One region of the Neobacillus sp. PS2-9 genome, then DNA from elsewhere that is predicted to be linked to it. Evidence: riboswitches for the same ligand, from Rfam matches in the RefSeq annotation. Region 1 holds a riboswitch; the other holds the start of a gene.
What was found. Region 1 has a riboswitch for S-adenosylmethionine ahead of RCG25_RS05215 (methionine ABC transporter ATP-binding protein). Riboswitches for the same ligand answer to the same signal wherever they lie in the genome.
Positions count from the first base shown of each region.

Region 1 (7,529 bases):
GGGGGTTTTTGTTTATGTTGTTAAGGGAGGAGCTAGGAAAATGGGAGAAAATCAAAAGAAATATCGTTTTGAAACCTTGAGTGTTCATGGAGGATTGGCTCCAGATCCAGTAACAGGAGCGCGTGCCGTTCCCATCTATCAAAACAATGCCTATCAATTCAAAAACACTGAACATGCAGCAAACCTATTTAGTTTAGCAGAACCAGGGTACATATACACCCGTATTCATAATCCTACTACAACCGTATTTGAAGAGAGAGTAGCCCTGCTAGAAGGCGGTGTCGGAGCCCTGGCCGTTGCTAGTGGTATGGCAGCAATTACCCTCGCCATTCTGAATGTGGCTGAGGCAGGAGATGAGATTGTTGCTGCTTCCAACCTCTATGGTGGAACCTATAATTTATTCGCAGTGACCCTTCCAAAGTACGGAATTAACGTTAAATTTGTCGACTCGGAAAATCCGGAGAACTTCAGAGCAGCGATTACTCCAAAAACAAAGGCTGTCTTTGCAGAAACAATCGGGAACCCAAGCTTACGTGTGTTAGACATTGAAAAAGTGGCTGATATTGCACACGAGGCAGGTGTCCCATTAATTATCGACAATACCTTTGCGACACCATACTTATGCAGACCAATTGAGTACGGGGCAGACATTGTTGTTCACTCGGCAACAAAGTGGTTATTAGGTAATGGGACATCAACGGGCGGCATAATTGTTGATGGTGGGAAGTTTGACTGGAACTCTTCTAGATTCCCTGGCTTTACGACTCCGGATGCAAGCTACCATGATCTTGTCTATGCAGAAGCATTGGGCGCTGTAGCGTATATTGTAAAGGCACGTGTACAGTTATTGCGTGATCTCGGTCCGGCACTGAGCCCGCAAAATTCATTCCAATTTACACTAGGCCTTGAAACCCTGCATGTTCGGATGAAAGAGCATGTAGCCAATACGAAAACGATTGTGGACTATTTATTAAACCACCCAGCAGTAGAATGGGTATCCTATCCGGGGCATCCATCACATCCGGACTATGAATTAGCGAAAAAATATTTACCTAAAGGTGCAGGGTCCATGGTTGTTTTTGGAATTAAAGGTGGGAAGGAAGCAGGAGCGAAGCTCATTGATTCTCTATCCTTATGGGCACATGTGGCCAATGTTGGCGATTCAAAAAGTCTAATCATTCACCCAGCTAGTACTACCCATCAACAATTAGATGCAGAGGGGTTGAAGGCAGCAGGTGTATCAGAAGATTTAATCCGTCTCTCTATTGGGATTGAAAATGTTGAAGACTTAATTGATGATCTCGAATCTGCGATTGAGACAGCAACGGGATTGGCATCTGTCAAAGCAAATGCCTAAAATTTACCTCATCCAATAAGTAAGAATTAATAGATTTTTTTATTGACACCCTTTTTTATCCATGATACGATAGCTTTCGTACTAAAATAACTACTTAAACTGACTAACGTGTTAATTGAATATAGAATGCTGTAAGCTCTTATCAAGAGAGGTGGAGGGATGTGCCCGATGAAGCCCGGCAACCGTCAATGTTACATTGAAATGGTGCCAATTCACACAAAGCGTTTGCTTTGGGAGATGGGAGAAAGGTCTATTTTACTAATGCCTTTCTGCCCGTGCAGAAAGGCATTTTATTTTTCTAAAATAGAATCTTTTCAGGGGTACAGTCAAATTCTATAAGTAAATGTCAGGTTATAGTAGATACTTTCTGAATTTTAGGTAAATAGGATAGAAGCGGGTGATTCAAATGATTTCAATAAAAAACGTCCGTAAGATTTTTCCTTCCAAACAAGGCCAGCTAAAAGCGGTCGATGACGTGAATTTAGAAATTCAAGAGGGGGAAATTTTCGGAGTCATCGGATATAGTGGTGCCGGAAAAAGTACGTTAATTCGAATGCTTAATGGGTTGGAGCTACCAACCGATGGATCAGTCACAGTGGCTGGTCGTGTCATTTCAAAGATTAAGGGCAGTGAGCTTCGTAAAGCACGTCAAGAAATCAGTATGATCTTTCAACATTTCAACTTACTTTGGTCAAGAACAGTAAGTGAAAATATTGCTTTTCCACTGGAAATTGCAGGTATAAAGGGACCGGAAAGACAGAAAAGAGTCAATGAGCTCATCAAACTCGTCGGCCTTGAGGGACGTGAAAACGCCTATCCCTCTCAATTGAGTGGGGGACAAAAGCAGCGGGTAGGGATTGCGAGAGCCCTTGCTAATAATCCAAAGGTTTTACTTTGTGATGAAGCAACTTCAGCACTGGACCCTCAGACAACCGATTCCATTTTGGATTTATTAGTCGATATCAATAAGCGACTAGGTCTGACCATTGTGTTGATTACACATGAAATGCATGTTATTCGAAAAATTTGCCATCGGGTTGCCGTCATGGAAAGCGGCCGTGTAGTTGAGCTTGGTTCCGTTTTGGATGTGTTCCGTAATCCGCAGCAGCAAATCACGAAGCGATTTGTTCAACAGGTGACAGAGCCTGAAGAAACAAAAGAAACAGCGGAACATTTGCTGGCACGGTATCATTCTGGTCAGGTCGTTCAATTGACTTTCATTGGCGAGTCAGCTGAGCAGCCGCTCATCTCAAATTTAATCAGACACCATGAGGTTACAGTAAATATTCTGCAGGGGAAAATTTCGCAAACACAAAGTGGTTCATATGGAACTCTCTTTATTCATCTTGATGGTGACGAAAAAGAAGTAAACAAAGCCATAGACTTTATTCGTTCCCAGCAGGTTGGTTTGGAGGTGGTAACAAATGAATAATAGTGGAAAATATTTTGAAAATGTCGATTGGCTCATGATGTGGGACGCAACGAAAGACACCGTTTATATGACAGCCATTTCGGTTCTCGTTACCTTTATCTTGGGGACAATCTTAGGTTTACTTCTTTTCCTAACAACGAAAGGTAATATGTGGGAGAATAAACCGATTAATACGATTATTAGTGGAATAGTTAATATTTTTCGTTCCATTCCGTTCATCATTTTAATTGTATTATTAATCCCGTTCACCACCTTCTTATTAGGAACGATGATTGGAGAAGATGCGGCCTTGCCGGCACTGATTATTGGGGCTGCCCCTTTTTATGCAAGGATGGTGGAGATTGGTCTTCGAGAGATTAATAAAGGAGTCATTGAAGCCGCTAAGTCAATGGGAGCAACAACAAGCACGATCATTTGGAAGGTGCTACTACCAGAATCCATGCCAGCGCTCATTTCCGGTATTACCGTTACAGCTATTGCTCTTGTGGGTTACACAGCAATGGCAGGAGCGATTGGTGCAGGTGGATTAGGAAACCTTGCCTACAACTATGGTTTCCAACGAAATCAAAATGACGTCACATTTGTCGCTACCGTCATTATTTTAATTATTGTGTTTATCATTCAGTTAATTGGTGATCTCATCACTTCAAAATTAGATAAAAGATAAAAATAAAAGGAGAGTTCAACATGAAAAAATGGTTATCCGTTTTACTAGCTTTAACATTAGCCCTAGCTCTTGCAGCTTGCGGTAAATCAGAAGAAAAATCTGAGGGTACTTCAGAAAAGGGTGGCACTACTAAATTAGTAGTTGGGGCTTCAACTGTGCCACACGCTGAAATTTTAGAACAAGCAAAACCGTTATTAAAAGAAAAAGGAATCGACCTTGAAATCACAACTTTCACTGACTATGTTTTACCAAACAAAGCATTGGCTTCAAAAGAATTAGATGCAAACTACTTCCAGCACATCCCTTACTTAGAATCACAAAACAAAGAATTTAACTACGGATTTGTTAACGCTGGCGGTATTCACATCGAGCCAATCGGTGTCTATTCTAAAAAATATAAAAAGTTAAGTGACCTTCCAAAGGGTGCTCACTTAATCATGAGTAACTCTGTAGCTGACCATGGCCGCCTACTTTCATTACTAGAAGCACAAGGCTTAATCAAGTTAAAAGAAGGCATTGATAAAACAAAAGCAGAATTAAAAGACGTTGTAGAAAATCCAAAGAACCTAAAATTTGATGCAAACTATGAAGCGAAGCTTTTACCACAGATCTTCAATAATGGTGAAGGTGATGCAGTATTGATCAACTCTAACTACGCAATTGATGCAGGATTAAACCCAGTGAAGGATTCTATTGCAATTGAAGACAAAGAATCACCATATGTAAACGTCATTGCCGTTCGTAAAGGTGACGAAAATAAAGACGCAATCAAAGCTCTTGTAGAAGTCCTTCATTCAAAAGAAATCCAAGACTTCATCCTTGAAAAATACAAAGGTGCAGTTGTACCTGTTTCTGAATAAAAAACGATTACCATATAAATAAGAAGAAAATAGTAAAAGTCAGTGAGCTATTCACTGGCTTTTGCTATTTCTGAAGTCATACATGAAACGTTAGAATTGGGTAAAAATAGAAGAGATATACACCCAAATTCACTTGGCAAAAGTTGAAAAAATAAGGTATGATTTTAACCGAGTGTATTTTTACATATATGGGTTCAAGAATTTTTTTATCAGAAAATTCTTTAAAAAGCACTTCTTATTCTCAATTAGCAATTACTTAATGAAAATAGGGGTACTGTTTTTACTGTTTTAGAGTTGCTAATACATTTCATTTGTTATAAGATTGTAATGAGAATAAAATGAGAATAGAGTTATAGACCTAACACGGTCTGCAAGATACAACACTTTCTTTTCGGAGGTATAGATATGGCTGGATCAACTTTAACGATTAAAGATTTACATGTAGGAATTGATGGGAAAGAAATTTTAAAAGGTGTTAACCTTGAAGTGAAAGGTGGAGAAATCCACGCAATTATGGGACCTAACGGAACTGGTAAATCCACTTTATCATCTGCAATCATGGGTCACCCTAAATATGAAGTAACTAGTGGTAACATTACTTTAGATGGACAAAATGTCCTTGAAATGGAAGTAGATGAGCGCGCTCGTGCAGGTCTATTCCTAGCAATGCAATATCCAAGTGAAATCAACGGCGTAACCAATGCCGATTTTTTACGTTCAGCATTAAATAGTCGCCTAGGTGAAGGTAATGAAATTTCATTAATGAAATTCATCCGTAAGATGGATAAGCAAATGGAATTCCTTGAAATGGACCTTGATATGGCGCAACGCTACTTAAATGAAGGTTTCTCTGGTGGAGAGAAAAAGCGTAATGAAATCTTACAATTAATGATGTTAGAACCAAAAATTGCGATCCTGGATGAAATTGACTCAGGGCTAGATATTGACGCATTAAAAGTTGTGTCAAAAGGAATCAATGAAATGCGAGGCGAAGAATTCGGATGCCTAGTTATTACTCACTATCAACGTCTTTTAGACTATATCACTCCTGACTATGTGCACGTTATGATGCAGGGTCGTATTGTGAAATCAGGCGGGCCAGAGTTAGCACAACGCTTAGAAGCAGAAGGATATGACTGGATCAAGCAAGAGCTTGGAATTGAAGATGAAACAGTTGGGCAAGAAGCGTAAGATAGTGTTAGGAGGATTACAATGACAACAGAAACAAAATTACCATTTGATAAGGGTTTTGTAAGCTCCTTTTCGAAAGAAATGAACGAGCCTGCTTGGTTTGAAGAGTTCCGTCTCAAAGCATTAGAGAGTTTTGAACAACTGCCAATGCCAAGACCTGATAAAACAAAAATAGATAAATGGAATTTCACTCAGTTCAATCAACATACTGTTAAAAGTGCTGCTTATTCTTCTCTTGATGAATTACCGGAGGAAGTAAAAGCTTTAGTTGATTTGGAAGCAGATGATAAGAATCTATATATACAACGTAATCAAACTCCTGCTTTTTTATCTTTATCAGAAGATCTAAAAAGTAAGGGTGTTATCTTTACAGACATTTTCACAGCAGCTAGAGAGCATGGCGAGCTTTTGAAAAAGTATTATATGACACAAGCAATTAATGCTGACGAACACCGTCTCACTGCCCTTCATACGGCACTTGTGAACGGTGGAGTCTTCTTATATGTTCCAAAGAACGTAGTCATCTCTCAACCTATTCAAGCGGTTTACGTTCACGACCACGCGGAAGCTAATCTTTTTAACCATGTTATCGTGGTAGCAGAAGATAACAGCTCTGTCACATATGTTGAAAACTATATTTCAACGATTGAAGATTCTAATTCTGTGGTAAACATTCTTTCAGAGGTTATCGCAAATAACAATGCGAAGGTTGTATATGGTGCAGTAGATTACCTTGCAAAAGGAACAACTACCTATGTGAACCGTCGCGGTGTTGCTGGAAGAGATGCACGTATTGAGTGGGCGTTAGGGTTAATGAACGAAGGAAACACTATTTCTGAGAACACAACCAACCTAATTGGTGATGGTTCCTATGGTGATACAAAAACAGTTGTCGTTGGACGTGGAGAGCAAACACAAAACTTTACGACAAAGGTTGTTCACTTTGGGAAAAATAGCGAAGGGTACATCCTAAAGCATGGTGTTATGAAGGATAGTGCAACTTCCATCTTTAATGGGATTGGAAAAATCGAGCATGGCGCTTCTAAATCAAATGCCGAGCAAGAATCACGCGTATTAATGCTTAGCGAAAAAGCGCGCGGAGATGCTAACCCAATTCTTTTAATAGATGAAGATGATGTAACAGCAGGTCACGCTGCATCTGTCGGCCGAGTGGATAAAGTGCAACTTTACTACTTAATGAGCCGCGGAATTCCAAAGCAAGAAGCAGAGCGCTTAATCATTCATGGCTTCCTTGCACCGGTTGTTAACCAGCTTCCGATAGAAGGAGTAAAGAAACAACTGACTGAAGTGATCGAAAGGAAAGTACGCTAATGAATATCCAGGATATTCGCAAACAGTTTCCGATCCTAGACCAAGAAGTGAACGGCAATCCGTTGGTGTATTTAGATAGTTCTGCTACATCACAAAAGCCGCTTCAAGTGATCGAGGCAGTTGATAAATATTACCGTGAAATCAATTCCAATGTCCATCGTGGTGTGCATACTTTAGGAACAAGAGCTACTGATGCGTACGAAGGGGCAAGAGAAAAGGTTCGCAAATTTATCAATGCTAAATCGATTCAGGAAGTTATTTTTACAAGAGGAACAACGACTTCTATTAATACTGTGGCAGCAAGCTATGCTGCCGCTAATCTTAAAGAAGGCGATGAAATCGTTATAACTTATATGGAGCACCACAGCAATATTATCCCATGGCAGCAAGTGGCCAGACGGACAGGTGCCCAGTTAAAATACATTCCTCTCCAAGAGGATGGAACCATCTCACTTGATGATGTACGTGCAACCATTACAGCGAACACAAAGGTTGTTTCTGTGATGCAAGTATCAAATGTACTTGGCGTTATTAATCCGGTGAAAGAAATTGCACAAATCGCCCATGAAAATGGGGCAATTATGGTAGTAGATGGTGCGCAGAGTGCTCCGCATATGAAAATTGATGTTCAGGATTTGGATTGCGATTTCCTTGCATTCTCTGGACACAAAATGTGCGCTCCTACTGGTA
Region 1 covers NZ_CP133269.1:1,075,499-1,083,027, forward strand. The annotation lists gene RCG25_RS05210 (O-acetylhomoserine aminocarboxypropyltransferase/cysteine synthase family protein) at 41-1,357, shown strand; SAM riboswitch class I at 1,494-1,601, shown strand; gene RCG25_RS05215 (methionine ABC transporter ATP-binding protein) at 1,764-2,789, shown strand; gene RCG25_RS05220 (methionine ABC transporter permease) at 2,782-3,456, shown strand; gene RCG25_RS05225 (MetQ/NlpA family ABC transporter substrate-binding protein) at 3,477-4,316, shown strand; gene sufC (Fe-S cluster assembly ATPase SufC) at 4,722-5,507, shown strand; gene sufD (Fe-S cluster assembly protein SufD) at 5,529-6,839, shown strand; gene RCG25_RS05240 (cysteine desulfurase) at 6,839-7,529, shown strand, end outside.

Region 2 (7,529 bases), 390 kb from region 1:
GCTCTTAATCGACGATTTCAACGCCAAGCAATCCATCAAAACCGTCCTTACCTACGAAGGCAATTTAGATCACATCACGCCGATTCAGTGGAAAATCATCCATGAAAATGTCACGGAGGCATTAACGAATGCCATGAAGTATTCTGGGGCCACGCTTATTTCGGTGGATGTCAAAGTGCTAAACAAAATCATTCGCGTCGAAGTGAAGGACAATGGAGTTGGAACGGAAATGATCAAGAAGGGCCTTGGGATTATTGGGATGGAAGAGCGGACGGCTACTGTGAACGGCAAAATCATCGTGGACAGTACGCATGGATTTTCGGTCACCACCTTGTTGCCAATCGCATCCACATGACGTTTTTTACTCGAAACCGGGTTTCGATTGCATCACAGACTTTGCGCCGCTACCATGTTGGGGAACGCATCACCATGATTTTCGGTCACCGTCCTGCTGCCACTCGCATCAACATGACGTTTTTTGTACAAAACCGGGTTGCCAATCACACCTCCATGAAGTTCTTCACACAAGAAGATGTTGCCAAAGGCGTCACCATGACCATCTCACACGAAAGACATGAAGATTCTCATGTGAAAAGAATGAACGATTGCACTTATGCAGGTTCATTCTTTTTTTTATACTTGAATTATACAAGGGAACAGGGGTGAACACGATGAACGTGTTGGAAATTAGAAACTTAACGAAGAAATTCAGTGATTTTATCGCTGTCGATCATATGAGCTTATCCGTCAAAGAGGGAGAAATCTTTGGGTTCCTCGGATCCAATGGAGCCGGGAAAAGTACGACGATTAACATGATTGCCGGTCTCTTACGCAGCAACGAGGGGAAGATTACGATCCTTGGCAAGGATACGGAGAAACACAGCCGTTACGCCAAAATGAATATCGGAATGGTGCCACAGGACCTCGCCATTTACGAGGACATGACGGCCTATGAGAATGTGAAATTCTTTGCCGGGCTGTACGGTTTACGCGGGTCCGAGTTAAAAGAACGAGTAGAGGAAGCCTTAGAATTTGTCGGACTACAAGACCGCCATAAAAGTTATCCGAAAAGTTTTTCCGGCGGGATGAAGCGTAGATTGAACATCGCTTGTGCCATTGCACATCGGCCAAAACTGATTATCATGGATGAGCCGACGGTCGGAATCGATCCGCAATCGCGGAATTATATCCTCAATTCGGTTCGGAAGCTAAATGAGATGGGCTGTACGATCATTTACACCAGCCACTATATGGAGGAAGTTGAGGAAATCTGCACGCAGATTGCCATCATCGATCATGGGAAAATCATTGCGGAAGGCACGAAGGAACAATTGAAATCAATCATCACCAATACAAAGGATTTATGGATAGAGGTCAAATCAACGGAACACGTGAACGTTCAGGCTATTAAGGAAATCAAAGGGGTCGAAGCCGTTACGGTGGACGAAAACTTTATCAAAATTAACTCGGATACCGGTGTGAACAACTTAAATCAAATCATGGAACACTTTATGAGTCAGCACATCGAAATCCGTTCATTACAGGAAAAAGCTCCAAACCTAGAAACCGTCTTTTTAACGTTAACAGGCAGGAATTTACGGGACCAATAAGGAAAGGAGGGGACGGCCATGAACATTTTCAGTATGGCTTGGAAGGGAATTAAATCCGATTTTCGTGACAGAAGAACCTTGTTTTTTATGCTCCTCTTTCCGATTGTCTTGATGCTTGTACTAGGTACGGCTTTGTCGAACACGTTTACCACCAGTATTCCTGTGGATGATCTCCACGTGGTATACACAGATACAACAAAGGGGGAGAACTTTCAGCCTTTTGTTAAGGAGGTCAAAAAGTCGGGTGTTCATTTTAAAAAAGTCATCGATGAAACCAAGGCGAAAAAAGACGTGCAGCAAAGTAAAGTGGATGGCTATGTCAAGGTATCAGATAAGGAAGTGCAGCTGTATCTCAATAATGGCAGCAGCATCGAAGCAAACATTCTTCAAGGCATGCTTTCCGCTTATGTGAATCAATACAATATTGCCACTGAAATCATGAAGACGGCACCGGATAAAATGGCAGCGTTTTCTCGCGATAGCCAGGCGAATTTTATCAAAGAAACCTCGCTTCAACCTGATAAGCAGCCGAGTTCGATGGATTACTATGCGATTGTGATTACGACGATGATTATCCTGTACGGAGCGATGTCGGCCAGTTCGTTAATTGTGGAAGAACGAGTGAGAGGGACGGCCAATCGTCTGATTGCCTCTCCGATTAGAAAAAGTGAAATTTTTATCGGAAAAGTACTTGGAGGTCTTGTCAGCAGTAGTTTATCTGCCTTGCTGGTAGTTCAGCTGAGCAAGCTGTTATTCCATGCGAATTGGGGCGATCATGAAGGAATGGTCTACCTGGTTCTTTTGACTGAGATTATTTTTGCGGTGAGCTTAGGGATTGGAATCAGCTTTTTAGCAAAAACACATGCCGCTCCAAAAGTGATCATTACACTCGTTGCTCAGTTATCCTCCTTCTTTGGCGGGTCCTATTTTAGAATTGTGAATCCTGAGGGTTTCTTCAAATTGATTACGGAGCTTTCTCCCCTTACTTGGATGAACAACGGGTTAATGAAATTAATTTATGCGAATGACCTATCTGCGGCCATCCCTGCAATCACCATCAACATGGCTGGGTCACTCCTCTTTTTACTAGTAGCGGTTATCTCTTTAAAACGACGGGAGGGGCTATAAATGAAGGATATCCTCTGGTTAATTCAAAACACATTAAGTATGACGTTTCGTAAACGAAAAAATGTAATCATGTTCTTGCTCATGCCTTTGGTGGGAATTTTCATTGCCCTTCTTGCCTATGGCGGAAATCAAACACCGACCCTCACGGTAGGCATCGTGAATCAAGACAAGAGCGAGGTTACGGAAGATACGATTCAATTTCTCAAAGGGTTAGAGAACGTGAAGGTGTCCGGGGTGGAGGCAGCAGAGGGGAAGGCGCAGATTACGTCTGGCAAGCTTGACTCTGTGATTATCTTTGAAAAAGGATTCTCAGATAGCGTGCTGAAGGGTTCACCTGACCATATTGAGATTAGCTCTATCAAAGGGGCTGCGGTGACAGGATTTGTGAAGTCCTATTTATATCAATATATCAATAATTTAGCAACGATCAGTCGTGCGGCGGACGGTAACCAGCCGATGTTCGAACAGATGGTGAAGGACTATCAGCAAAGTGGATATAAGCTTGTGAACCATTCAGTGGAAGATGCTTCAAAAAATAAGCTTATGACCAACCAAGCGATTGGGTTCCTGATTATGATCATGATGATGTCGGCAGTTAATCTATCTGAGATTATTTTGTTGGAAAAAGAACAGCGGACGTATTACCGCTTATTATCGACACCGATCAATGCGAGGAAGTATGTATTCGCGAATGTGATTGTGAATATGATTGTGATGACGATCCAGGTGTTAATCACGTTAACCATTATGAGAATGGTCTTTGATATGGGCGTGAATGTGTCCTTTTGGGAAGCCGCGTTTGTTATGATTCTCTTTTCCTTGATTTCAGTCGGTTTGTCATTAGTGATCATTTCTTTCGCCAACAACCGGAGTGCGGCGGGCGCTTTGCAAAACTTAGTGATCACTCCGACTGTCATGCTGTCTGGCTGCTTCTGGCCAGTTGAAGTCATGCCGAAATCGTTGCAAAAAATTGCAGAATTCCTGCCGCAGCGCTGGACCTTAGACACACTCACTAAATTGCAGGAAGGAAGCACCTTCAGCGGCCTGTACCTACACTACATCATTCTATTCGCCTTTGCAGCGGCATTCTTCCTGATCGCCGTGTATCGGTTCAGTAGAAATAATACGACACAGAACTTTATCTAAAAGAGCGGGGACAGTCCCCCACTGCGCTAAAGCGCCGGGGGACTGTCCCCAAAAATTTTTTTAGACGCCCTAAATAGTTGATTTGATAATAATGGAAACACTTACAATGGTAGAATATTATTTTTTGATGATTGACAATATAAAAATAGATTAGTAATATCAAAAATGTTAAAAAAAACTAATAATTCTTATCGAGAGTGACCGAGGGACTTGGCCCTATGACGTCCGGCAACCCCCTAATTGGGAAGGTGCCAATTCCAGCAGAATGACTTTCATTCTGAAAGATAAGCTTGAAATAATTGTTTGTATTTCGATGCTCCTTTCAGTTGAAAGGGGCATTTTTTGTATGGAAAAATCCAACAGGGTCGTAGCAGGCTAACTGGATAAACATTATTTTAAAATATCGCTCATGAAAAAAGAGGTCATCATTATGATTGAGATTCGTCAACTAACAAAGGAATATAAAACGAAAAGTGGAACGGTCAAGGGAGTCGATGATGTTTCTTTAACGGTTCAACGAGGGGAAATCTATGGTATCGTCGGCTACTCTGGCGCCGGAAAAAGCTCGTTGCTCCGCTGCATTAACTTGTTGGAACAACCTACTTCAGGCACTATTACTGTCGATGGGACGGACCTTACTTCCTTAAAAGGGGAGAAGCTTCGTCTGGCACGGCTAAAGATTGGCATGATCTTTCAACACTTTTACCTCATCAGTCAAAAGACAGTCTATGAAAATATTGCTTTTTCGCTGAAAGCGGCCAACTATCCGAAGAATCAAATCAGCACCCGTGTGATGGAATTACTAGAAACGGTGGGACTTGCGGATAAGCGCGATGTGTATCCAGCCCAGCTGAGCGGTGGACAAAAGCAGCGGGTGGGGATTGCACGGGCACTCGCCAATAATCCAACAGTCCTGCTGTGTGATGAGGCAACCTCCGCCCTTGACCCGACCACAACCAAGTCGATTTTGAATCTATTAAAAAAGATCAACAGGGAGCTTAACATTACGATTATTCTCATCACGCATGAGATGGACGTAGTAAAAGAAATTTGCCACCGGATGGCGATTATGCAAGACGGGAAGGTGATTGAAGAAGGAGCAGTCTATGACATCTTCGCCAACCCTCAGGCGGAGCTCACCGGAGAGTTTATTGATAGTGTAGTATCTTTTGATATACCGGAGTCCATCCTGTCTAGCAGTGAAGGGCCAATCATTAAGGTGTTATTTAAAGGGAAAGTCGCCGGTGAGGGGGTCATTTCCGATATGCTGCAGACATTCAGCGTAAAAGGGAACTTCCTCCATGGTTCGATTGAATACATCCAAGAATTGCCCTTGGGCATTTTCATTATGGAACTGAAAGGTGCGAAAGAGGAATTGACCGCGGCCCTTCGATACATTGAGGACCGGGCCGCGCAAGTGGAGGTGTTACGAAATGGGATTTGATTTTCAGCATCTGGTGGAATTAATTCCAGATATCAATACTGCTTTTATGCAGACGATTTATATGATTATGATTTCCTTAGCGATTGCCATCGTCATTGGCTTGCCAGTGGGAATCCTGTTATTTGTCACTGACAAAGGCTTGTTTTTACAAAATCGCATGATTCAAGTAACGATGGGATTCCTAGTAAACTTGATTCGTTCGATTCCATTTATTATCTTGCTGGTAGCGCTAATTCCATTAACCAACTTCATCGTTGGTTCGACGATTGGACCGACAGCCGCAAGTGTGTCGCTATCGGTGGCAGCCATTCCATTCTTTGCTCGAATCGTCGAAACGGCATTAAGGGAAATCGATAAAGGGGTCATCGAAGCGGCGATTGCGGCGGGAGCGACGCCAACCATGATTATAAAAGATGTTCTGCTCCTTGAAGCAAGATCAGGAATCATCTCGGGTATTACGTTGACCCTTATTAGTTTAATCGGATTTTCGGCGATGGCCGGGACAGTGGGCGGCGGTGGAATTGGAGATTTAGCAATTCGCTTTGGGTATTACCGCTATGACAATACCATCATGATTGCCACTGTTGTTATATTAATTATTTTAGTTCAGGTTATTCAACTGCTTGGTGATTTTGTTGCCAAAGTTGTCGATAAAAGAAGATAAGGAAGGAAGGAAAAAGTTATGAAAAAATGGTTTTTAGCAATGGTGTTAGTTTTAGTTGTAGGTGCGTTAGCAGCATGCGGCAGCAGTTCAGAGAGTAAAGACAAAGCAGTAGCAAAATCTAAAGATATTAAATTAGGGGCTACTGCTGGTCCGTACAGTGATATGTTGAAGGAAGCAATTGTTCCTGGTTTAGAAAAGAAGGGCTACAAAGTTGAGATTGTAGAATTCAGTGATTACATCCAGCCAAATAAAGCGTTAGACAATGGGGACATCCAAGCAAACCTATTCCAGCATTCTATCTATCTAGAGAATTTTGCGAAGGAAAACAACATGAAGTTGTCTGCACTGATTTCTGTTCCAACTGCACCAATGGGGCTTTACTCAAAGAAATTCAAATCATTGGATGAAGTGAAAAACGGAGCAACGGTTACGCTTCCGAATGACCCAACAAACGCAGCTCGTGCCTTAAATACACTTCGTGATGAAGGCCTAATTACAATTAACGAAAGTGCCGACCCGTTGAAAGTATCTGAGAAGGACATTGTTGAAAATAAGAAAAACTTGAAGTTCCAAGCAATTGAAGCAGGCCAGCTTCCTCGTTCTGTGGACAGTGTCGATTTAGCGGCAGTACCTGGAAACTTCGCATTGGCTGCAAAAATGAACCTGCTAGATGCACTAGCACTTGAAAATATGCTAGATTCCTATCGCAATATCGTTGCGGTAAAAACAGAAAACAAAGATTCTCAACTTGCAAAAGATATTAAAGAAGTCGTGGAATCTGCAGACTTCAAAAAAGTCATTGATGAGAAGTTTAAAGGCTTTGGAAAGCCGGAGTGGATGAAGAAATAAGGGGAAAAGATGGGGACAGTCCCCCGGCGCTTTAACGCAGCGGGGGACTGTCCCCATTTCTTTACTTCTTTTTCAGCCCAGGCGGCATGGTTTTAACATGGATTTGAAGCTCAGCTGTTAAGCCATGGTACGAGACTTTGATTGTTGTTTTACCTTTTTTACCAGCTTGAACAACACCGTTTTGGTTCACCACCGCAACAGTGTGATCCGCACTAGTAAATTCCACTTCATCGGTCAATGTTTGGACAGATCCATCATAATAAACACCCTTCACCACAAGCGAAGCCGTTTCTCCTTCTCTTAAGGAATCCGGACCTTCCACTTTAATAGATACTGGGTTAGCTGCTAACGCGCCGACATGGGTTCCCGCTTTACTTAGTTCGCTCTCAGGAGCTAAACGGAGGAAGTTCCCATAATTAATGGCACCATTTTCATATCTAGTAAACTCTTCAGGGACATCGAGACTGACAAAGTCCTTCGCTGAAACCGCTACACCAGCACTATTCACTGTCTTTGACCCGTCAAAAAGGAAATTGGTCTCATCGACATTTCCGCTGATTGAATCTCTTATGGTACCGCCGTTCGTTCTAAAGGAGAGATTATTTTTAAATATTCCCTGCTCCACAGCTGTAAAATAAGGATTGATTCGGAACACATAATTAAAGCGTTTGTTGTTGAAAGAAGTATT
Region 2 covers NZ_CP133269.1:688,661-696,189, forward strand. The annotation lists gene RCG25_RS03520 (sensor histidine kinase) at 1-355, shown strand, start outside; gene RCG25_RS03525 (hypothetical protein) at 430-666, shown strand; gene RCG25_RS03530 (ABC transporter ATP-binding protein) at 672-1,610, shown strand; gene RCG25_RS03535 (ABC transporter permease) at 1,629-2,738, shown strand; gene RCG25_RS03540 (ABC transporter permease) at 2,739-3,884, shown strand; SAM riboswitch class I at 4,070-4,175, shown strand; gene RCG25_RS03545 (methionine ABC transporter ATP-binding protein) at 4,315-5,328, shown strand; gene RCG25_RS03550 (methionine ABC transporter permease) at 5,318-5,992, shown strand; gene RCG25_RS03555 (MetQ/NlpA family ABC transporter substrate-binding protein) at 6,011-6,841, shown strand; gene RCG25_RS03560 (right-handed parallel beta-helix repeat-containing protein) at 6,903-7,529, opposite strand, start outside.
Region 2: another riboswitch for S-adenosylmethionine. It lies ahead of RCG25_RS03545 (methionine ABC transporter ATP-binding protein); the one in region 1 lies ahead of RCG25_RS05215 (methionine ABC transporter ATP-binding protein).